DNA from 2 places in the Virgibacillus sp. GM2-2 genome. Region 1 is predicted to be linked to the other one. Evidence: predicted binding sites of a transcription regulator. Region 1 holds the regulator's gene; the other holds the start of a gene.
What was found. The regulator Rex, encoded in region 1, represses fermentation and respiration genes when NADH is low (regulators of the CRP and FNR family bind a similar motif). The targets are predictions, from matches to a motif close to TTGTGAAATATTTCACAA.

Region 1 (12,531 bases):
CAATCCTCTTTAATAAAAGGTGTGGGTGATGATGCTGCGGTATTTCGTCAAACTGCTGAAGACATTGTGATCTCGGTGGATACATTTGTAGAAAATATTCACTTTTCAAAGGAGACAATGAAGCCGTTTCATGTCGGGCACAGGATACTAGCCGCAAATATTAGTGATATTGCTGCAATGGGTGCTAAACCAGCGTTTTATTTAGTCTCCATTGTGATACCTAAGCATTTTTCCATCACGGAGCAAAATGAGGTATTTACTGGAATGCGGTCACTCGCAGATAGATATAGCATGGATCTTATTGGGGGAGACACCGTAAGTGGGCAAGAAATGTCTATTTCTGTTACTGTAATTGGATACGTAATGAAGAACAAAGCTAGATATCGTGGAAATGCAAAAGAGGACGATATCGTTTTTGTTACAGGTACGTTGGGAGATTCGCAGGCTGGATTTTATATGTTAACGAATACTGGTAACTATAGAAAAGAACAGTATTACATTGAAAAACATCAAAAACCATTACCACAGGTTGAATTTGCTATGCGACTAAAGGAGATTAATCGTGTTGCATTAAATGACATCAGTGATGGGATAGGTAATGAGGCGGCAGAAATTGCGGAAGCTTCAAATGTATCGTTATATCTTCATAATGAGAAACTTCCAACATCAGAATCCTTTGAACAGTTTTCACCGGATCTTCAACGGAAATGGAAGCTTTTTGGTGGAGAGGACTTCGAATTAGTCGGTACGGTATCAAAAAATAACTGGCCACTAGTGCAAAAAGCGGCTATGGAAACAGGAATTCGGATTACTGAAGTCGGTTATGTTGGTAGATATAGTAATAATTATGTTTATCTTATTGATAAAGGTCAACGAGTAGCTTTAAAAAAAGAGGGGTATACCCATTTGAAGTAGGTGGATGGAATGAGTGAACATCGAATTGAAACGCATTCAGAGGATGAGACAAAAAGAATAGCAACGAGATTAGCAAATTTACTTAAACCGGGAGATGTAATTACGCTTGAAGGTGACTTAGGTGCTGGAAAAACGACGTTTACAAAAGGAATTGCAACTGGGTTAGGGGTAAAGCGTGTTGTAAATAGCCCAACCTATACAATTATAAAAGAATATGAAGGTGAGCTACCTTTGTATCATATGGATGTATATCGATTAGAGGATTCAGAAGAGGATGTTGGCTTTTCGGAATACTTTGAAGGAGAAGGGATCTCCGTTGTAGAATGGGCTCATTTTATTCAGGAATATTTACCTGAAGATCGATTAGATATCAACATTAAGTATGTCGATGACAATAAGCGTGTAATTGAATTTTATCCACATGGAGGACATTTTCACTGGATCGTTTCTTCTTTAATTGGATAGTGGACATACTTCAATAGAAGGAGGCCATTGAAAAAGTAGTGGATTTTAAAATTATTACCTTTTACCTTAACTTAGCATCTTGAATATACGGAGACTCCTGCGGGAAGTAAGAGACCGGCGAGATCCCGCAGGACGATTATGAAATGTGAAGGCGACTGTTTAGCGGCGTACAAATAGATAGGCAGGTGAAAAGTAGGGTGATTTTCCCCTACGTTCATCCTGACTAACTATTTGCTAGGCGCTAGGAGCCGCAACTAGACAAGTCCGAGGAGGCTCGACACTCGCCCGCGGAAAGCGCAGTATATTCTAAGATGCGATGGTAGATCCACATATTTTTTATACTACATTTAACTTTTTCAGTGCCCTTCAATAGAAGAGTGAGGAGTCATGGTAAATGAATGTACTGGCAATTGATACTTCCAATCAAATTATGGGAGTTGCTATTATAAAAGATAATATTGTAATTGGAGAAGTAGTTACCAATTTAACGAAAAATCATTCCGTAAGGCTCATGCCAGCTATCAATCAACTGATGAGTGATTTATCGATGAAACCAAATGATTTGGATGAAATTATTGTTGCAAAAGGTCCAGGTTCGTTCACTGGGATACGAATTGGGCTATCCATTGCAAAGACCATGGCTTGGTCGCTAAAAATTCCAATAAAAGGCGTTTCGAGTCTAGAGACGTTAGCTTATCAAGGAAGCTTTTACAACTTTTATGTTTGTCCTTTTTTTGACGCACGTCGCGGGATGGTTTATACAGGGTTATATCAGTGGAAAGATAATCGAATGAAGTTAGTCTCTGAGGAAGTGAATATGCTAATGGAAGACTGGTTGAACCTTTTACTGGATAGAAATGAACCCGTTCTCTTCTTAAGCCAGGACATTGAATTATATAGTGATATGATTACAGAAAAGTTAGGGGAATTAGCTATTATTCCAGATCCAAACTTTCATATAGCGAAGCCCTCTCATTTAGCATTAGCAGGTAAGAGTAAAGTGCCAGATGATACACACAGTTTAACTCCAAATTATTTGCGATTGGTGGAAGCAGAGGCAAATTGGTTAAAAGCTCAGAAGGATTCGAGACAAAATGGCTGATTTAGTAATTAGGAAAATGGAAATTACTGATATTGATTCTGTTGTGGAAGTAGAAAAAGCTTCTTTTCATACACCATGGTCTGAGGATATCTTTTACCAAGAGGTTGTGGAAAATCAATTTGCTCATTATTTTATAATAGAAGTTGATGAAATAATTGTTGGTTATGCTGGGTTATGGGTAGTAGTCGATGACGCACAAATCACAAATATAGCCATTACACCAAGCTATCGAGGACATAAGCTTGGGGAAAAGCTATTTCAATTTACGATGGAGCAAGCAATTCGGTTAGGAAGTAATCGGCTATCGTTAGAGGTCCGTGTATCAAACATTATTGCACAACGTATGTACCGTAAGTTTGGGCTTCTACCTGGTGGTTTACGAAAAAATTATTATACTGATAATCAAGAGGATGCGGTTGTTATGTGGGTGAATTTATCATGAAAAAAGATACATATATTGTTGGAATTGAAACTAGCTGTGATGAAACAGCAGTGGCTATTGTAAAGAATGGAACGGAAGTGCTGTCAAATATAGTTGCATCACAAATCGAGAGTCACAAACGATTTGGGGGTGTTGTGCCTGAAATTGCTTCCAGACATCATGTGGAACAAATGACCATTGTACTAGAGGAAGCATTTAATCAAGCAGAAGTGACGTGGAATGAGATAGACGCAATTACAGTAACAGAGGGACCAGGGTTAGTCGGTGCATTACTTGTAGGGGTAAATACCGCTAAGGCATTAGCTTTTGCGAAACAAAAACCTTTGGTGGGAGTTCATCATATTGCGGGTCATATTTATGCAAATCGACTGGAACAAGAGTTTGAGTTTCCGTTGCTTTCCTTGGTTGTATCCGGCGGTCATACAGAGCTTGTTCTGATGCGTGATCATGGAGATTTTGAGGTCATCGGTGAAACGCTTGATGATGCTGCAGGAGAAGCATATGATAAGGTCGCTCGTATGCTCAAACTACCATATCCAGGTGGACCACAAATTGATAAATTAGCAATGGAGGGTGAAGAATCCATTCAATTTCCACGAGCTTGGTTGGAAGACGGTAGCATGAATTTTAGCTTTAGTGGATTAAAATCCGCAGTTATCAACACTATCCACAACGCAGAACAACGTGGTGAAACGTTAAGTCCAGCAGATATTGCTGCTAGTTTCCAAGCAAGTGTTGTGGAAGTGTTAACAGAAAAAACATACAAGGCTGCAATTAATCACGAAGTTAAACAAGTGATCATAGCCGGTGGTGTTGCTGCTAACAGAGGACTGCGAAATGCACTAGCAGAGCGATTTGCAGAATCGGATGTCCCGTTATTAATACCACCTATTCATTTATGCACAGATAATGCTGCTATGATTGCAGCAGCAGGAACGATTGCATTTGAGCAAGGAAGAAGGGCAGGCTGGGATATGAATGCTAATCCCTCGTTAACCCTTAAATAGAACTTATCAACAAACCTGTGGATATATTTCAAAAAAGCTTATCCTACAATACCCTTTCTGTGGGTAAAAAATGTGGATAATCCTGTGGTTAGTTGTGGAAAATGTGCATAACTATTTTAAATAGCTGTTTTTAAGCAACACTACTGTGTATATGTCTGTGGATTACCTGAATAACTATCAGATAAAAAATGCTGATTCGAGTGTACAATGTGTAACACCGAATCAGCATTTTTAATGAAAATTTTATATAGGCTACGGTCTCCTTGCTAATACTTCTGCTTTATTTATCTTGAAGTTCCGCCCATTCTTCCATCAATTGTTCAAGCGTTTGTTTAATTTCGCCCGTTTCTTTTGTTAGCGCTAATGTTTTTTCGTGATCTTGGAAAATTTCCGGTTTGGTCATTTCTTGCTCCAGTTCAGCAAGCTCATTTTCCTGCTCCTCAATTAGCTTTTCTAACTCTTCTATGCGACGCTTTATTTTTCGCTCTTCCCGTTGTTTTTCTTTTCCTTCTTTAAAGCTTAATTTCTTTGTGTCTGCCTGTGGCACGTTTTGATGGCTCTCATTTAGACGTTTACGCTCTTCCATTTCTTCCTTTTTTTCCATGTAATAATCGTAGTCACCAAGGTACTCCGTTACTTGGTTTTTTTGAATCTCAACAACCTGTTCGGCAATTTTATTAATAAAATAACGGTCATGCGATACGAAAATAATTGTACCTTCAAAATCCATTAATGCTGATTCGAGCACCTCTTTACTATCAATATCTAAATGGTTTGTTGGTTCATCCAATATAAGAAGATTAGCATTTAATTTCATTAATTTTGCTAATGATAACCTGGCTTTCTCGCCACCACTAAGCGCGTTTACAGGTTTTAAAACATCATCACCCGAAAATAAAAAATTGCCTAAAACCGTTCGAATGTCTTTTTCTTTATCGTTAGGATAATGATCCCAGAGTTCATGCAAGACAGTTTTGTTTGGGGATAAGTTGGTTTGCTCTTGATCATAATAACCAACTTCAACGTTTGTTCCAATTTGAATGGAACCAGTAGTTGGCTTAAATTGACCAGTAATCATTTTTAACAACGTCGTTTTGCCTATTCCGTTTGGTCCAACAAGCGCTATGCTGTCACCTCGGTTTACGTTCAATTTCATACCTTTAAATAGATAGTCACTGCCATCTTCATACTTAAATGCTAAGTCATTAATTTTTAAGACATCATTACCCGAACGTTTTGACGTAGTAAAGGAAAATTTAGCAGATGATTCATCACCCTTAGGCTTGTCTAGTTTGTCCATTTTCTCTAACTTTTTTCTTCTGCTCTGTGCCCGTTTGGTAGTTGAGGCACGTACAATATTCTTCTGTACAAATTCCTCTAGTTGTTTAATTTCCGTTTGTTGTTTTTCGTATTCTTTAAGCTCCTGTTCGTAATCGAGAGCACGTTGATCTAAATAGTTGCTATAGGTTCCGAGATATTTCTTCATCTTATTACGGGAAATTTCATAGACAATTGATACTGTCTTATCTAGGAAGTACCGATCATGGGATACAATTGTGACTGCTCCAGGATAATTAGATAAGTAATTTTCAAGCCATCCAAGTGTGTCAATATCTAGATGGTTAGTCGGTTCATCCAAAATAAGCAAAACGGGTTTCTGTAATAGTAGCTTTCCTAACGCTAAACGAGTTTTTTGCCCACCACTTAATGTGCTAATTTCCGTTTGATAATCCGACTCAAAAAAATGAAGCCCGTTTAATACAGATTTGATGGATGCTTCATACTGGTATCCACCTTCTGTTATAAATGCCTGTTGTTTTGTATCGTAATCTTTTAAAAGCTGTTCATATTTCTCATCAGAAAGGCTAGATGAATTCTCCATACTCTTTTCAAGCTTGCGTAACTCTTGTTCTTTTTGAAGGAGAGAGTCAAATACTTCTAGCATTTCATCCCAAATTGTTTTTGTTGATTCAAGTCCTGTATGTTGAGATAGATATCCAATCGTAAGGTCCTTAGGTTTATGGATCATTCCTTCGTCATAAGAAAATTCTCCAGCCATTATTTTAAGTAAAGTAGATTTCCCAGCACCATTACGACCAACAATCGCAATTCGATCCTGATCTTTTATTTCGAGTTTAATATTTGATAGAATTTTCTCAGCGCCAAATGACTTACTAATATCATTGACTTGCATAATAATCATTGCGTTCACCTCAGTAACAACAGTGTATCGTACAACCCAATTTCCAGGCAATATTTTTGTGAATATATTCACGACTTATTAGCCTTTTTCTGCTAAAATGTACTATAACGTTATATTTGGAGATGAGCATATGACAGATTTTACTCACTTTAACCAACAGGGTAGAGCGAAAATGGTGGATATTAGTGAGAAAAAAGAAACGGAACGGACAGCAATCGCGCGATCCAGCATTTTTGTTACGGAAGATATATATAGGGGAATTAATGATCAAACGATGAAAAAGGGTGATGTTTTGGCGGTTGCCCAAGTTGCTGGAATTATGGCAGCAAAAAAAACGTCAGATTGGATTCCGATGTGCCATCCTTTACAATTGAAAAGTATTGATATTTCATTTGACTGGGAAGTAGCAGATGAAATGTTTGAATTAACCATAGAGGTGTTTGTTAAGACGAAAGGTAGTACAGGTGTAGAGATGGAGGCACTTACTGGAGCGTCGGCTACAGCATTAACCATTTATGATATGTGTAAAGCGCTTGATAAAGGAATGGTTATAGGTAAGACATACTTAGTTGAAAAAAAAGGCGGTAAGTCAGGAGACTACTTGCGAAATGACAAGGAGGAGTAAGTTTGGCACAACATAAAATTCCGCAGGCTACTGCCAAGCGACTGCCATTATATTATCGATTTATAAATAATTTACATCATCAAGGGAAGGCAAGAGTTTCTTCAAAAGAGTTAAGTGAAGCCGTTAAGGTTGATTCAGCAACCATTCGAAGGGATTTTTCTTACTTTGGTGCGTTGGGCAAAAAAGGCTATGGCTATAATGTCGAGTACCTGTTAAAGTTTTTTCGAGAAACCTTGGATCAGGACGAAGTTACAGAGGTTGCACTAATTGGCGTAGGAAACCTTGGCACAGCGTTCCTACACTATAATTTCATGAAAAACAATAATACAAAAATCGTTATGGCTTTTGATGCAGAACCAAGTAAGGTAGGGGAGGATATCGGTGGCATACCGGTGTACCACATAGATCAATTAGAAGAGAGAATGGACAATGTTCATGTAGCAATATTAACGGTTCCATCAAGTGAAGCGGATACCATCACAGAACGGCTTGTACAGACCGGAGTTTCAGGTATATTGAATTTCACACCTGCCAGAATTACCGTGCCTGATCATATACGCGTACATCATATTGATCTAGCAGTAGAGTTACAGGCACTAGTGTATTTCTTAAAGCATTATCCATTAAATGAGTTAAATTAAACCCAGAGGAGCTATTCCTCTGGGTTTTGTTTATCGATTTTATCTTCTATTCACGTTTTTGATTGATCAATTTATTACGATTGTCAGCCTGAGGAGGTTCTTCCATCCAACCATTTTCAATCATAATATCACTACCATCGTTGGCATATTGTCCGGTCTCAGCTGCCAAACGTATATACGTCAATGGAAGATCTTTACGCATACTTTCAGCAGAACCTACACCATAGTTAGCAATTCCTGCCGCACTTAATAACACATTATGGTACATCATTACCTTATCCGAGAAAACAGGTTCAGTGGAATCAGTAATATCAGCATCCCACGTCATGGGAGCTTGTATATCATTATCGATTAATTTATCACTAAAAATCCGAATGTGTTTCTTCGTTATGTCCTTTCCTCGAAGCATATATTGCCTTACTGATTTTGCATTTGCAGTTTGTCCAAATGCAGTACACATCATAAAACCGAGCGTACTCGTTTCCAAGTTAGTGGATAAATGCGAGATTTCAATTGCATTGAGCGGACGTTTTTCATTAAATAGTGAAAATCCATCCATGTATGACTTTTTCTTGATAAAATTAACCCTCTTTGGATTTGAAATATGAGGAGCTCGAATTAATAAACCTTTGGCTAGCATTGTTTCTGTAGTTTGATTGTACAGATTGACAGCGTTAGTTAGACAAGTTTGGAGTGTAGCTCTTACGTCTTCACGGGTTGATGTTGCCAGATATCTACCGTATTGTGGTGTTCCTAACTTTCCCATTTTGTTTAGATAATCCAAAAAGAATGTATCCTTGAAAAGGCGCTTCCCCTCTAGATTGACGTCTTGATCTGTAAAGCCGATAGGTATTGGGAAGTTTTCGTTACGAAAAATATCTTCCATAATATTTATTGCCTGGACTGTTTGATCATAAGCAGATTGAAGATGGGCTTGTATATCCGGATCATCATTAACATGAAGACCATATGTAACAAAACACTTCGTCATACTATTTGACATATAGCACGACCAAAGGTTTCCCATCTCAGAAGCAGTTAATGGTTTGTGGCTATTTTCACTCATTCCTAGTTACCTCCAAAATAATTTTCTAAATGTATTATCTGGAAAAACACCACAATTATTCGTTCGTATTCCATTATGGCACTTAGAGTAACTACTACAGGGTTTTTGTCCAATCAGGGCACTCTTCATATACATATGTTATTAACACAATGGATGGACAAAAGTATTACTTTCCATTGCATAAAACATGAAAGGAGTAATAAACTAGCATGTCATGTAATCCTTATTATGATCAATGTAGAAAATATATGGGACGCCCAGTCGGTATTCGAACCAGAGACGGAAGAGTTCATCGTGGAATTGTTACGAACGTCAACAACACACATGTTTTTTTAAGACCAATGGGTAATCAAAACCTTGGAGGCTTTGGTTACGGCTGGGGCTGGGGTGGCTTCGGTGGTTACGGCTATGGTGGCGGTTATGCCGTGTCACTAGCAGCAATTGCAGCACTTTCGTTATTGTTTTTCTGGTAATAGTAAAGCGTATGTACACGATTTTAAGTTCGTAAAAACTAAAAGGCATGTTCTTGTAAAATAGAGTCCAACTAAATGACGGATAGAGCCTTTTTAATGTAGGCTCTATTTTTTTTGCACTAATAGGAATGTATTAGTTTTATGTATATCACTATAAGGGCAACTAAGGCTTTCGCCATTAAAGATTGGCGATAAGTATTTCTTCTTAATTACTCTGAATCGATTATATAATTAAATAAGCGGACACCAGATACCTTATTTGCATAAAATTAGGGTAAATGTGTTGTTCGCGGACACAGGAGACCTTATTCAGTACAAAAAGTCTGATTTCAACCTGGTTTTACCTAAATAAGGAATTCTGAGTCCTTTTAAGCCATAAAAGAGGCATGAAAAGTAAAAATAAGGGCTTCTGTGTCCTCTACCGAGCAGGGCCTGGCACCATGTTTAGTTCGCAATTTAAATAGTGAAAATCAGGTTTTTCTATCATTCAGACCAGAACGCCGTATTACGTAGAATATTAGTTGTTGGGTGGTAGAGTATTTCATTTATGCTTTTATCATCCTCGTGAAAGAAAGATGAGACAATATGATACCCAATGTTGTAGCCCATCCACTTTGGCTGTTTCTTGCCACCTAACATCAATTCGTTGTATAAGCTATCGTTTCTTTTGACAGTTAAATTGGAAATATAGTCATTTTTCCAGTGCTCTAACGCAACTTCAATGGGATATAGCGTTGCCCATTTAGCCATATAAGCTTCACCTAATTTTGAAAGCACTGCTATTTCGGCAAGCCCCTCCATCACTATTCCGTCTAGCAGGGTTATATTATTTTCTTTTTTATCTAAATAATTCAACCGACATACGTGATTATATTCGTGTGTGATCAGTGCCTGTAATTCCTTTTCTGTTGTGTCACCACTTACAAATAAAAAAATCTTATCATAATGAGCCAAACCAGACTTGCCACCTAAATCAACTAGTAGCTGGTCGTGGGTTGTATTTAATGGAAAAATAAATACGGGTATGTCAGGTCCATTCCAATCAAGGCTTAATTTTTTTAATTCGTTTTCCGCGACCTCCCAAAAATTACTTGTACAAATCTTTTCGATTGTTTTGTTGTCGGTAGGTTGTGGAACAAAAAATCCATTTTGAAGTAAATGCTGATACAGTAAATCTTCTGAAACGTTCTGAAAATATGGAGAAAGATAATGGCAAAAAATGTTCCGTTGCAAGCCTTTATCATATTCCGTCAGTCCAGTGCGTCCAATTAAGTATTGATTTAACCAATCTTTCGTATCGATTAACGCCATCGTATGAATCAATCCTTTTCAATCCTTCGATTAAAGTATCTTATGATAGGAAGAAAAGGGCTGTTCACAAAATGTCTCGTTAGCAATTTTGTTAAAGAAATTGCGCTACTGCATTACGTTAATAAACATAAAAGGATAGATTAAACAATTGGTCCAAGTTGATTGTAAATAATGATAAATAGAATGAATCCAAATAAACATAAGATGATAAATGGTTGATTTGAATTTTTATTCATGAAGTCCTGCTTTATTACTTGTAGGAGAAGAATACTGATAGAAATAAATAATAAAAACATAATACGTATAATGGAATCCTGATATTCTGGTGCAATCATAATTCCGAGCATTGCTCCCATCATTCCGCCCATGAGACCAGAAAGTGTACCATCAAGGACGGCAAATAAACCAATCGGGAGTCCAATTAAAAATCCAATTGTAATACCTATTAGACTACTAACAATCGTAGCGTAGTATAAATTGCCTGTAAAAAGTATCCCTAGTATAACGCCTATTGTTAATCCTCCAATCATACCGAGAGACATGGAGATTAGCATCCCGGTCATAGCTGGGATATCATTCCGATAATAAACTGTCATGGAAATAAGAATTAAAGATAACAATGCCATTACTAGAAAGGTAACGAATAAGGTTATAGTCATAAGATTTCCTCCAACTTGTCCAGATAGTTCATTATATGATTTCGATTCATCTACATTCATAAAAAAACAAGGAGCAGTCACTTGGAATGACTACTCCTTGTTTATTTTATTTCGAAGATGGTTTCGTAAAAGTCGTAATGCAACATAAAAATCTAGTGCTGCAAATACTGCTAGTAGCACGGTAATGGTACCCCATCCACCTTCTTGTGTACTATTAATTGCCATAAATATAAACAAAAACCCCATAATTAAGTATACGATGGCCATACTTTTTGACGATGTCCTCATAAACCGATTAGCCCCCAATTAAAATCATTTGCATCTGTTCAAGCTGTTTTTGCATTTTTTCGATGTCTTCTGGTGATAATGAATATTGCACGATTACGGAAATAGAGTTTAACACCATATGGACGATGATCGGAACCAATATTCGTTTCGTTTTTACATATAAGAAAGCAAACACAAACCCCATTGCACTATAAATAAGGATATGCTCAGGTTCCCCGTGAATAATACCAAACACCAATGCGGAAATAACTGCTGCTAAAAAGAAGTTCATTTTTTTGTATAGAGAACCAAAAATAATCTTCCGGAAAATAATCTCTTCCACAATCGGTGCTACTAAAGCAGGGATAATCATAAAAATAGGCGTTGTCCGAGTAATTTCCATAATCATTTCGGTATTTGCCGATCCTTGCTCAATTCCCAACAATTGCGTTTCAATAATAACTGCAATGTACTGTGCAAAATAAGCCATAAATACACCGGCAATGGACCATAATACAATAGATCCTGATGACGCAGCATCACGTGTAGCGGGCATTTGCATGTATGGTTTCATAATGAATAAGATAACGAACAACCCAGCAACAAAGCTAAAGATTGTCCAATAAATGATGGCTTGATACTCACTTATTGGTAAAGTAGCGTACAAAATTGGTGCAAACAACAAACCGGAAAACTGCATAATTATGTAAGTTAAAATGACATACCAATAACGCTTGGTCAAAATGAAACGACTCCTTTAATAGTTAAATATATGTTTACTAGTCTATGCAAAATTATATTGTGCTATTAATGATGTTTTTGATTACTTGTATTTATTTTATCATAATTATATACGTGCTTATAATAGAATGGTTTAGGTGTGTAAGTTAAAAAAAATTTACTAAAAATATAACTTTCATTACTTGCAATTTTATCAGGTATTATTTATGATAATAATTGGAATTAGCACTCACAGTTATAGAGTGCTAATAATAAAACTAAAAGCAAATGAATTAAGGAGGTTGTCTACATGATTAAACCACTAGGAGATCGTGTTGTCATCGAGCTTGTTGAACAAGAAGAAAAGACTGCAAGCGGTATTGTCCTTCCAGACTCTGCAAAGGAAAAGCCACAAGAAGGTAAGGTAGTTGCAGTAGGTTCTGGTCGCGTAACAGATAATGGTGAGAAGATTGCGCTTGAAGTTTCAGAAGGAGATCGCATTATTTTCTCAAAATTTGCTGGAACTGAAGTGAAATATGATGGTACAGAATACTTAATTCTTCGTGAAAATGACATTTTAGCTATTGTAGGCTAATAGCAACATACTTATAGATAATTTTAAGGAGGGCATTTCA
Region 2 (12,531 bases), on a different contig from region 1:
CCTCTATTTAACGTACCAGGAGTAGGAAGTTTTGCTTGGGCAATGGGCATGGCCAGTGGTTACCCAACAGGAGCTAAGATTACTGTTCGTCTACGTGAAGAAAAGCAATTAACGAGATTAGAAGGGGAACGATTGGTTTCGTTTACAAATGCTTCCAGTCCTTTATTCATTTTTGGAGTGATTGCGGTAGGATTTTTTTATGACGCAAAACTAGGAATTTTACTAGCAATTGCCCACTACGGAGGAAACGCCCTTGTAGGTATATGTATGCGTTTCTATGGCAGAAAAGATTCAGAGGTAGAACAAAAACCTGAAAAAAAGAAAGTATCACTCATTCGAGCATTTAAAGAAATGCACGAAACCAGACTTTCCGATTCCAGACCATTTGGTGAAATATTTGGTGATGCTGTGATAACCTCCATTAAAACCCTGGTGATGGTAGGTGGTTTCATCATTATTTTTTCCGTTTTTATTAAATTATTATATATTATTGGACTCTCCCCAATAATTGCTAGTGGATTAAAAGTAATCCTACATATACTTTCTATGCCCATGGAATTAGCTACCCCAATATTTTCCGGTTTATTCGAGATTACAATCGGTTCCGACCTGATAACGGAAGCTAATGTAGATGCATTATTTGCTCAAGTTATCGCAGTTAGTTTTATATTAGGCTTTAACGGTTTCTCGGTACAAGCACAAGTAGCCAGTATTCTAGCAAAATCAGATTTACGATTCTCCCCTTACTTTTTTGCGAGGATTTTACATGGATTTTTTGCAAGTATTATTGCTTTCCTATTGTACAAACCGTTATACATTAATCAAAAAACAATTAATACTGATGATATGCCGGTTTCGGGGAATATCCACCAAAGTTTTTGGCAGATTGCATTAAACAACTTAGAAACATACGGACCTATCATAACCATTGTTTCCATAGCATTTATGTGTATTATATTATTTCAACGTAGGTATTCTTAGAAAAGTTTAATTTATAGACTTAGAAATCTTTGCTTATCGCCAAGATTTATGGCGAAAACCTTAGTTGCCCTTATACTGCTAACCATAAAAACTTATACTCCTATCAGTGCAAAAAAATGTTGTAAGAGAGCGAAATAATTTAGCTTCTCCTACAACATTTTTTATTTATATTTTTTATGTAATTCTTGTGCTACAATTTCAGGCACCAAATCGGTGACGTTTGCCTTATACTTCGCTACTTCTTTTACAATGCTTGAACTTAAGAATGAATATTGATTATTTGTCATCATAAAAAATGTCTCAATCGTTTCTTCTAGTTTTCGATTCATCGAGGTAATTTGCATTTCATATTCAAAATCACTGACAGCTCGCAAACCTCGTAAGATTGCATTAGCCTTTACTTCCTTAGCATAATCAATTAAAAGTCCATCACAAGCATCTACGGTGACATTCGGAAGATGCTTTGTTGATTCCTGTAACAAATATACTCTTTCTTCAACAGAGAATAATGGATTTTTTGATTGATTATTAAATACCGCCACAATCACCTCATCAAAAATACTTGCACCTCGTTGAATAATGTCTAGATGACCGAAAGTTACCGGATCAAAACTACCTGGACAAACCGCTAAACTGCTCATACTAACTCTCCTTTCAAATTGTGTTTATATAGACTTACTCCAATTGTTCCTCCATATGTAGCTTGTTTCACCATCGAGAAAGCAGGATGATTGTCTGGTAAAACGTCACCTTTATCATGCTCACAATAAATGTGTCCGTTTTCATTTAAAAGATTATGCATTGCAATTTCATTTAATAATTCTTCATAGCTAGCTTTTTTATATGGTGGATCGAGCAGGATTAGATCAAATTTCAAATCCCTTTTAGCTGCAGCTTGAAGCGCCCGATTAGCATCGGTACGAAAAACTTCCGTTACATTTTCCAACTGCAACTCTCGAATATTCTCATGAATAGTAGAAATAGCTTTCGCGTTTTTATCTACAAAAATTGCCTGGTTCATTCCACGGCTCAAAGCTTCAATTCCCAATGATCCACTTCCAGCAAACAAGTCTAGACATACACCCCCATCAAAAAAAGGACCAAGTACTTGAAAGATCGCTTCTTTTACTTTATCCGTTGTAGGTCTAGTTTGTTTTCCCGGGACAGCTTTAAGTTGTCTACCTTTATATGTACCCGCAATTACCCGCATTATAATCACCTCAAAAAGACATTGTTCGACATTAATCCTACCACAAAAAAGTTTTTTAGAAAAATTATGGTTGATTTGTATATATTTTTTCATCGTGTACATACTAGAAAAATGAAACAGCAAACGCTTTGCTTGGTTGTTTCACGGTGAGAAGAAGACTTACTTCCCCATAAGTTCTTCTTCTGATTTCTCCTCTCCCTTTACTTTTTGTTTTTAATAAACAAAAAGACCTGCAGATCTGTTGTCTGCAGGTTTTTTCTTTGCACTGATTGTATAGCTGACTTGTACATGCATAAACGGACATAGAATCCGTTATATTAAATTCCCATTTTATAATCGTACTCTTTTGCCTTATCTGGTTTAGCATTTTCATAATCTGTACGAATAAATGGTTTATAGGAACGATCAATTTTTGATACAAATGGCAATTTTAATAGCTTATGTTCTATATCATCCATCTCATCTTTATTTACATAAATTACAGCGTATTTAAGCTTTTTTGATGAATACAATAGATGACCATATCTTCTTATCTGTTTAAGGTTCTTCATATGTTGAAACCAAACAATTAAACCCTGTCGTTCTGTTCTCATACCATTTCCTCGCTCACATCATGATTTGAAAATTAGTGTATCAGATAATAGTTGCTACATCAATAGTTAGGAAGCCTTGCAGCCGCAACCACTGCTACCCGAACCGCATCCACATCCGCCATCCGAGAGTGCTGCACCATCCTTTGGAGCCTTAATCATATCCCCTACGCTCATCGCAACATTTTTACTAATTTCATCTAGTAATTTTTGAAGATTACGTTCAGCTATTTTAAATGCTGCCACTTTATCATTCATATCCATTTCACGTTTGGTGGAGCGAACTTTCTTCATGATGGTACTATAATCTGGATGATACCTACCAAATCGTTGGACATCCTCATATTGGTCTTTTATATCTGTAAAAGCTTTAATAAGCTTTTGGGATTCGTCGTCTTCTTGTAAAGCTTTTTGAGAATTGTTGTATGCTTCCATTACATCTGACTGTAAAATCATTTTACCAAGAGCCTCTGATCGATCAAGTATATCAACAATCTCCATTGTTCCTAGCATATCTTCACCCCCACTACCATCTTATCACTTTCCTACTGTAATGAAAATGCTAAAACGACTTAATCATCCATTGCTGCTAATTGGATTAACATCTTAATCATAGAAATGTGATTGCTAGCTTTTTCAATTTGCTGGGGTAATGATTTACCATAAAACTTTTTCGCTTCCTTTTCAATTTCGTTTATTCTGTTTGGTTCTCTTGAAAGGTATCTATACCATTCAGGGTTATGTCTAATAAAGTTTCGTAACGCAGGTTGTGATTTTAAATAATGATAGCTGTTTCGATCCATAACATCACATCTCAATCTCTGTACTTATTTTCATTAAAGCGTTGCTGATAATAATTCCCCTGATTATTGTCTTGAAATTGATTGAGCATCCCTTGAATAACGGTAATGGTTTGATTCCAGTCTTTAACCTTTTCTTGTATTTGATCGATATCTTTGTTTTCCGTCCATTTTTGAAGCTTCTCGATAATACCGGAAGTATTGCTTTCTTTTTTGTTCGTGGATTTATATTTATCCCAATAAGGGTCTGATTCACCGAGTAAAACCCATTTTTCATAATATGGTTGCCAGGACTTATCACTCTTTCTGACTTCTTGGATAAGTTTAGGATGATCGTTCAAAAATTTACGGAATTCTACTATAGATGAATCTAATTCTTTATCACTCATCTCAGGTCACCTCAGGTTTGAATTACTGTTGTTAATAGTTTATGCCCACCAAAAGTATTTGTGCTAATTAACATAAATCTAGAAGTTACTGCATGTATGTTAAAAGTAATCTGCGAACTAGACATGTTGACCAGGCATTTCTCAGGTAGCGGACACAGAAGCCCTTATTTTTACTTTTCGGGTATGTTTCATGGGTTAACCGGACTCAGGATCACTAGCCTTGCAAATGTATCCACATATCTAACAAAAAGGGGGTATCTTACCGATATCCCTTTTATAATATGTTATGTAAAAATTTACCATTCTCTTTTTTCTGATAAAAACCCAAAAAGCGGATTGGGTGCAGTAAATCAGCCCAGTTATCCATTTTTTGGTAGTTTATTTATTATATTTTACTGTTTTCGAACGTCTTTCTCCAACTTGTTTTACAAAAGCCACGCCACCATCATCCAATTTTACTGGACTTCTAGGTTTATTGCTTTTTTGTCTACCCTTTGAGGGTCGTTTTGGGTTTCGATGTAATACGTTCCAAAACGCATGCCATGACTGTTCTCCGTAAATTCGGAGGAGCTCTAGCACACGCCACGTGGTTTTCTTGGTCTTTTCTATGGTTCGAACATACAAAGCGAGACAATATGCAGTCATGGCAAAGAAAATTTGGTTCCAAATACCTTGCGGTTTGGTACTTTGAAGTTTGGTAACACGTACGTGTTGCTTCAACCATTTGAAGAAGAGTTCGACCATCCAGCGACATTTATATAATGCTGCAATTTCTTCTGCTTTTAGGTCCCAACGATTTGTAGCGATTCGGTAAAAACGACCTTCTTCATCTGTAAATTCAACTAAACGGATGGCATTCCTCATCTGAATGCTTTTACTCCCTAGTATCACTTTTGCGTCCATCGTTACTTTTTCGCTATCTGCCTCAAAGGTTTCTAGTGTCGTTGCTTTATTTTTGTCATTAATACGCATCGCGAAGCAAAAATTCTGATCTATCCATTCGTCCATTTTCGTATAATCTACATACCCTCTATCAAATAAATAGGTGGCATTTGGATCGGTCACCAACGACGTGACGACCTCCCGGTCATCCACATTTCCAGTAGATGGAATAACACGATCGGGAAAAGATTCATCAAGGGACGCAACAACTAATCGAGTGTGAAACTTAACCTGACTTCGGTTATACGTGACATAAGCCCATTTTCCGAGTATGCCACCAAGGTGAAGGGAAGACGAATCAATGACATGCAGCTTCCCAAATGTAGGGTGCCCTTTTTTATGGGCAGTAAGTTCGTAAAGTTTCTTTACGGCCATGAAAAATAATTGCTGCGTATACGTGGTAGGTAAAGTGTTCATCCGTCGAGAAAGCTGAGAACCGCTTATGTCAGAAAGCCCAAAAAGATCTTCGGAATCTCTTCTTGCCCGTATTTGTTCCTCCATTTCCGTGTAGGAAGCCCAATTCCCTAGCTGAGCAGCGATGAAAATTCTCATTAGATTAGGGGTGGTCAGCTTTTTCACTCCCAAATCTAGAAAAGCCGTTGATAATGTATTAATAGGTAATAAAGATAAACATTTACTTAATACGGATTGATTTGATATACTAATGTTATCCATAAGAATCTCCTTTTTGTAGAAGTCACGGATAACGTGGGCTTAGCTTCTACAATAGGAGATTTTTTTTGGTTTGTCTAGATTATATTTTCATGAATATACGGCCTGTGGATACATTTGCAAGGCTAGTGACTCAGGATACCTTATTTAGGCAAAAACAGGTTGAAATCAGGCTTTTTTACTAAATAAGGTATCCTGTGTCCGATAACAACCGCATTTACCCTTATTTTTCACAAATAAGGGATCGTGTGTCCGCTAGCTGCCATCCTGCATGCATCCTTTCCAGTACGCTCGAAAATGTTACTTCACTAGCCTTGTCCGCAGTAGAAATCAACGTTGCTGTTACACTAATCATAAATTTTCATTAGTTCGCAGTTTACTTCAACTGCGAATCAATTAATATATCTAAAGATATTGTTAACTCTCACCAAAAATTTAAAATCCTGAAGGATAATTTAACCCTTCAGGTTTTTTATGGCTTCTGTAAAAAGTTTTGTGTGTAATAGAAGTGATAAACTCCAACACCTAAATGTGTATATTTTTCATCTAACAACGCTTCTCGGTGTCCTTTACTATTTAACCAGCCTTGCATCGCAGCTGGAGCGTCTGGATATTGCGCTGCAATATTTTCACCTGCAGCAAGATAAAATACTTCTTTGGCCGCTAAGCGTTCTTTTAAACCGTCTCCATTTAATCCATAGTGGGAAAAATAGTTGTTGACAGCCATATCTTTACTGTGGAGAAAGGCTACTTCACTAACTGCTTCTCCCCACTTTAACTGGGATTTTTGATGCTGGGTTCGCATTACATTGGTAATGGAAAAAATTTGTTGTTCCATACCACTTTCAATCTTTTCCCACTCCTTATCAGTGGGAGTAGGTGCTTCAGGTAGCTCTCCACGGTATTCAATGGCATAAGGACGCTGCTTTAACAATACATCTCCAGTCATCACCCTAATCGACGATAAGGTTGAAGTAAATGTATCAAAATAACATTGCAAAAAAACGTTATCCGTTAACTTTACTAACGGACGCATGCTCATCTCTTTATCATCTAATTTAAACGTAAAAGATGAAATTCCTTGGTGTAATGTTACTTCACTGTTAAAAGAGAATTGTTTGGCCACCTCGTTATATGATTGTCCAATCTGTATGGGCGATAAAGATAAGTTACTTCCCGTTGCATACAGAGTTGTTATGGTATTATCTTTTACACCGAATTGAACATGTTGCTTTGTTTCGTCTGTATATACCCACCATTCATAACCATAAGCACTTAAATCTCTCCGAACGGGCTCCCCCAACTCTTTCGTTAATTGATCAGTGTTTTTACCTATCCAGTGATATAATTCACCTTCTAATTCAATCGAAAATGGGTTTCTTTCTGGTACCGACTTCGACTTCAATAAGCTTGTTTTGTTATTTAGTTTTTCACCAATGTCCATTACAGCTTCTTTAGGAGTGACATCATAAATATTTAATATAAAGTATCCACTAAAAACTAATAGTAAAAGCATATATATCGTTCGGAATAGTCGCATGTCTACTTCTCCTTCTCGTATTTTATCTAGAGTATGTATACATTAACTATATGTCCAATATAGTAAAACATGCACAGCATGAAATTACATAAGATATAAACTACTATTATGATTATAGGATAAGGTACACGAAATATAAAATTGGTAATGGGGAAATCCTATTTAGCTCATCATAATTAGATACTAAGAGATATATATTTCACCTCTAGATATTCCTCAATACCCTCTTGCCCACCTTCACGACCAAACCCACTTTGTTTGGTACCACCAAACGGAGCTTGTGCTGCTGATGGAATACCATCATTCCATCCAATAATGCCATATTCAAGTCCTTCTGAGATACGGGTCCCCCTTGATATGTTTTGTGTAAAGAAATAAGCAGCTAGACCAAACGATGTATCGTTTGCTGCTTTTATTGCTTCATCATCATGGTCATATTTTGCAATAGGAAGAACCGGTCCAAAGTCTCTTCGTTCATAATAACCATGTCATGATTTGCATCAGCTAATAAAGTCGGCTTATAAAAGTAAGTATCTTTATGAGGATCTGCTTTGCCTTCACCACCAGTAGTTACCTTTGCTCCCTTTTCCTGTGCATCCTTGACATGACGTCCTACTTTCTCCAAACCTTCTTTATTGATTAGGGGACCAACATCAACACCTTCTTCCAATCCATTACCAATGTTAAGTTTTTCAACCTCAGCGGTCATTCGTCTAACAAGTTCGTCGTAAATACTTGATTGAGCATAAACGCGGTTAGCTGCGATACAGGTTTGTCCGCTATTTCTAAACTTAGCGGCTATTAACATCTCAACGGTTTGTTCAAGATCAGCATCATCACATACAATTACTGGTGCATGCCCACCAAGTTCAAGGGAAAGTTTCATAACTTGCTCAGCCCCCTGCTTCATTAACAATTTTCCGACGGGTGTTGAACCAGTGAACGTTAATTTTCGAACGCGCATATCGGTCATAACTGTTTCTGAGAATTTTTCTGGATTACCATTCACGACATTGAAAACACCCTTTGGAATACCTGCTTCCTCAGCTAATTCTGCTAGTCTCATACACGTTAAAGGTGTTTCTTCAGATGGTTTCACGATAAATGTACAGCCCGCTGCTAGCGCAGGGCCAAGTTTTCTTGTAACCATAGCTGCTGGAAAATTCCATGGGGTAATTGCTGCAACAACACCAACAGGTTGTTTAATCACCTTAATACGATGATTTTCTCTCTTACCAGGAATCGTACGTCCATAGACTCGCTTACCTTCTTCGGCATACCACTCTATAAACGATGCGGCATATTGCACCTCACCTTTAGATTCTTTTAATGGCTTACCATTTTCTTTTGTAATGATTTCGGCAATCTCAATTTCATGCGCCATGATGAGATCAAAATATTTTCTTAGCACATCACTACGGTCAGCTGCTGACTTCTTGGACCATTCAAGAAGCGCTTGAGACGCCGCTTCAATTGCTTGTTTTGCATGTTCTTCATCAGCGTCAGGGATCGATCCGATGTTCTCTCCAGTTGCAGGGTTGAACACTTTAATCTTATTATAACTATCGCCAACCCATTCCCCATTAATATAGTTTAAATAGTCGAATTGTTGTACCATTAAAACCCCTCCTTTGGATTATCCTTTTTTATTTTTCCATATATAAGTTTTTTCTATGCAGTTTATGGCTTTTTTTCTTAGCGGAACATACGGCAGCATTATACTGAACCGTGATTTTTGGAACTTAAATGAAAAGTTTTATAGAAAATTAAACATAAACATCTAAATTTTAACACACAAAAAGATCGGTTTATTCGTAATTTAAACTACACATTTCATGAGGATTCTTATAATTTTCGTTCTCTCCAACACACAAGTTGAAAGATCGTAAACATGATATGGGTTCCTTCAATTATTCGCATCATTTGTTCAACAAATGTCTAAAAAGCTGTCACAGATTAGTTAATTACTTTTGAACAATATGTGAAGTATTTCACATTATATTGAATTACATTATATGCTCCCTTATGATTACCTATAGATTTGTACCTTGGGTGTAAATAAACACAAACTATTCAATTCTATAAATATATGGATAAAAGAAAGGGGACTACATATGAAAACAAAATGGGGTTTAGTAAGTTTATTTATTACTGGTTTAGTACTGCTAACTGGTTGTGAACCATTAACTATCTTAAATCCAAAAGGCCCACAAGCTGCAACAATATCAGATGTCATTATGATATCTATTTGGACAATGTTGATAATTGTAGTAGCAGTTTTCGTACTCTTGATCGTTATGCTTACAAAATACCGTGCTTCTAAACAAAGTAAGGATTATAAACCTCCTCATATTGAAGGAAGCAAAATTGTAGAAAGTATATGTGTCGGGATTCCAATTCTAATTGTCATTTTCCTATCAGTAGTAACTGTACAAAGCACATATGAAGTAGAAGGTAAACCAAAAGGTTTCGAAGACAAAGAACCATTGGTTATTTATGCTGCATCATCTAACTGGAAGTGGCACTTTAGTTATCCTGAGGAAAACATTGAAACGGTTAACTATGTGTTTATTCCAACAAACCGTCCAATACAATTTAAAATCTACGCCTATGGACCAATGTCTAGTTTCTGGATTCCACAGCTTGCAGGACAGAAATACGGGATGGAATCTATGGTTAATACATTGAATTTGGCAGCTACAACCCCTGGAGAATATATGGGTAGGAATGCAATGTTCACTGGTGAAGGATTTGCCAAACAAACATTTAATGTAAAGGCACTTCCCAAAGACGAGTATAAAACATGGGTTGAAGAGATAAAAGCTACTGCCGAATCTCTCACAGAAGAAAAGTTTGATAAGTTGTTAGAGCCTGGGCACCTTGGACAGTTAACATTTAATGGCACACATTTAGGGTTTTCCCCACCTCCAAGTGGACATCATGGAGCAGGCAAATCAAATATACAGACGGAGCAAAAAATGGAGTAAATGAATTCAGAGAAAAATAGTAATTAATTGTTTATAAGTTTTATACCGAAGTTTCCTATTAATCAATGTATCTAGCGAAAGGAGCCAAAAAATGGATTTCTTTGAAAGATTTGCCGTACCAAATCCTACATTTACGATATATGCCTCAATGGTTGCTATTGCCTTAACTATTGCAGGAATAATCTTTTGTTTAACTTATCTAAAAAAGTGGGGATATTTATGGCGTGAATGGCTAACAACTGTTGACCACAAACGAATAGGTATTATGTATCTATTTTCTGCTTTATTAATGCTATTTCGTGGTGGTGTAGACGCGATAATGATGCGTGCCCAAACCGCAATACCTGAGAACACATTTTTAAATGCTCAGGAATACAATGAAATTTTTACTACTCATGGAGTAGTGATGATTATCTTTATGGCTATGGCATTCATAATGGCCTTAATGAATTTCGTTGTTCCCCTTCAAATAGGCGCACGCGATGTTGCATTTCCGCGTTTAAATGCAGTCAGTTTTTGGTTATATTTTATGGGAGCAATGTTGTTTAACATCTCGTTTGTGTTAGGAGGTTCTCCCGATTCAGGGTGGTCTTCTTATTTTCCGCTTGCTGGAAATGAATTCAGTCCATCAGCAGGAACGAATTATTACATGTTAGCGATACAAATATCGGGTCTTGGTACTTTAATTACTGGAATTAACTTTATTGTTACGATTCTTAAAATGAGAGCACCTGGTATGAAATTAATGAAAATGCCCATGTTTACATGGTCAGCCCTAATTACGAATCTAATCATTGTTTTTGCATTCCCTGTATTAACAGTTGCACTTGCAATGGGAACAATGGATCGCCTTTTTGGAACACACTTTTTTGCAACAACTAATGGTGGTATGGATATGCTTTGGGTAAACTTTTTCTGGGTTTGGGGACACCCAGAGGTATATATCTTAATTTTGCCAGCGTTCGGTATTTATAGTGAGATTATTCCAACATTTGCTCGTCGTAACCTATATGGCTATAAATCAATGGTAGTTTCCATAGTATCGATCTCTGCACTCTCATTTTTAGTTTGGGTTCACCATTTTTATACAATGGGACAAGGAGCATTAGTGAATAGTATTTACTCAATTGCAACAATGGCTATCGCAATTCCAACTGGGGTGAAAATTTTCAATTGGTTACTCACGCTTTGGAAAGGTAAAATTACATTTACCACCCCAATGCTCTATTCGGTCGGTTTCATTCCAATATTCACCATTGGAGGAGTTACAGGAGTAATGCTTGCTATGGCAAGTGCAGACTACCAATATACGAATACGATGTTCTTGGTAGCACACTTTCACTTAGTTATTATACCTGGAGTTGTTTTCGCTATGATTGCCGGTCTCTTTTACTGGTGGCCGAAAATGTTTGGTTTCATGTTAAATGAAAGACTTGGAAAATCTTCCTTCTGGTTCATCGCAATTGGTGTATGTCTTGCCTTCTTTCCAATGTTCATCTCAGGTTTAGATGGTCAAGTTCGCCGAATGTACACATATTCTGAATCGACTGGTTTCGGTATTTGGAATATGCTTTCATTTATTGGAGCATTAATGCTAGCGGTTGGATTTATTTTAATTGTTTATAACATTTACTATAGCACTCGCTATGCATCAAGAGACAATAGTTCAGATCCATGGGATGCACGCTCTCTTGAATGGGCTACACATAGTCCAGTACCAGAATATAACTTTGCTATTACGCCACAAGTTAATTCATCAGAAGCTTTCTGGGATTCGAAGAAAAAAAGCTATCAGCTATTTAGAGGTAAATATAAAGAAATACACATGCCAAATAATAGTGGTATGCCATTTGTAATGTGTTGTTTCTTCTTCGTATTAGGATTTGCTTTTGTCTTTAGTTTATGGGCCGTTGCTATAATCGCTACAATAGGCATCTTCGCTTGCATGGCTTATCGTTCATTTGAAATAGATCATGGGTATCATATATCCGTCGAAGAAATTAAAAAAACGGAAGAAAAATCAGGAGGTGTAAGAAAATGAAAATAGATCATTCTCAACCTCTAGAATATAGTACAAAACAAAATGAGTTTAATATACTAGGCTTTTGGATTTTTTTAGGAGCTGAAATCGCGCTCTTTGCTACACTTTTTGCAACATATTTTATACTACTTAAGGGAATTGGGAATGGCCCAGCAGGTAGTGAAGTTTTTATAGTTGACACGCTTATCGCCCAAACATTATTACTTTTAACCAGTAGTTTTACGATTGGGTTGGGGGTAAACGCAATGAGGCTTGGTAGGAAGAAAGCGATGATTAATTTCTTTCTCATTACGCTTATACTTGGGCTTGGATTTTTAGGGGTTGAAATATATGAATTTACCCAATATGTGCATGAAGGGCTATCTCTTCAAACTAGTGG

Region 2: qoxA (cytochrome aa3 quinol oxidase subunit II) is a predicted target of Rex. The motif match lies at 9,104-9,121, and genes of this name have one in related genera.

What each region holds. Positions count from the first base shown of each region.
Region 1 is NZ_JBUZWC010000013.1:92,400-104,930, reverse strand. It holds gene thiL (thiamine-phosphate kinase) at 1-915, shown strand, start outside; gene tsaE (tRNA (adenosine(37)-N6)-threonylcarbamoyltransferase complex ATPase subunit type 1 TsaE) at 925-1,380, shown strand; gene tsaB (tRNA (adenosine(37)-N6)-threonylcarbamoyltransferase complex dimerization subunit type 1 TsaB) at 1,775-2,482, shown strand; gene rimI (ribosomal protein S18-alanine N-acetyltransferase) at 2,475-2,924, shown strand; gene tsaD (tRNA (adenosine(37)-N6)-threonylcarbamoyltransferase complex transferase subunit TsaD) at 2,921-3,931, shown strand; gene ACY9Z2_RS14540 (ABC-F family ATP-binding cassette domain-containing protein) at 4,212-6,134, opposite strand; gene moaC (cyclic pyranopterin monophosphate synthase MoaC) at 6,265-6,759, shown strand; gene ACY9Z2_RS14530 (redox-sensing transcriptional repressor Rex) at 6,762-7,400, shown strand; gene ACY9Z2_RS14525 (DUF3231 family protein) at 7,447-8,466, opposite strand; gene ACY9Z2_RS14520 (hypothetical protein) at 8,676-8,939, shown strand; gene ACY9Z2_RS14515 (DUF2268 domain-containing putative Zn-dependent protease) at 9,423-10,262, opposite strand; gene ACY9Z2_RS14510 (hypothetical protein) at 10,391-10,969, opposite strand; gene ACY9Z2_RS14505 (YdiK family protein) at 11,000-11,197, opposite strand; gene ACY9Z2_RS14500 (CPBP family intramembrane glutamic endopeptidase) at 11,205-11,918, opposite strand; gene groES (co-chaperone GroES) at 12,207-12,491, shown strand.
Region 2 is NZ_JBUZWC010000014.1:2,080-14,610, reverse strand. It holds gene ylbJ (sporulation integral membrane protein YlbJ) at 1-981, shown strand, start outside; gene coaD (pantetheine-phosphate adenylyltransferase) at 1,143-1,622, opposite strand; gene rsmD (16S rRNA (guanine(966)-N(2))-methyltransferase RsmD) at 1,619-2,191, opposite strand; gene ACY9Z2_RS14655 (YlbG family protein) at 2,509-2,784, opposite strand; gene ACY9Z2_RS14650 (YlbF/YmcA family competence regulator) at 2,851-3,294, opposite strand; gene ACY9Z2_RS14645 (YlbE-like family protein) at 3,354-3,584, opposite strand; gene ylbD (spore coat protein YlbD) at 3,596-3,970, opposite strand; gene ACY9Z2_RS14635 (IS4 family transposase) at 4,349-5,587, opposite strand; gene ACY9Z2_RS14630 (hypothetical protein) at 5,808-5,939, opposite strand; gene ACY9Z2_RS14625 (CAP domain-containing protein) at 6,057-7,124, opposite strand; partial or broken gene ACY9Z2_RS14620 (NAD-dependent succinate-semialdehyde dehydrogenase) at 7,301-8,742, opposite strand; gene qoxA (cytochrome aa3 quinol oxidase subunit II) at 9,239-10,111, shown strand; gene qoxB (cytochrome aa3 quinol oxidase subunit I) at 10,203-12,152, shown strand; gene qoxC (cytochrome aa3 quinol oxidase subunit III) at 12,149-12,531, shown strand, end outside.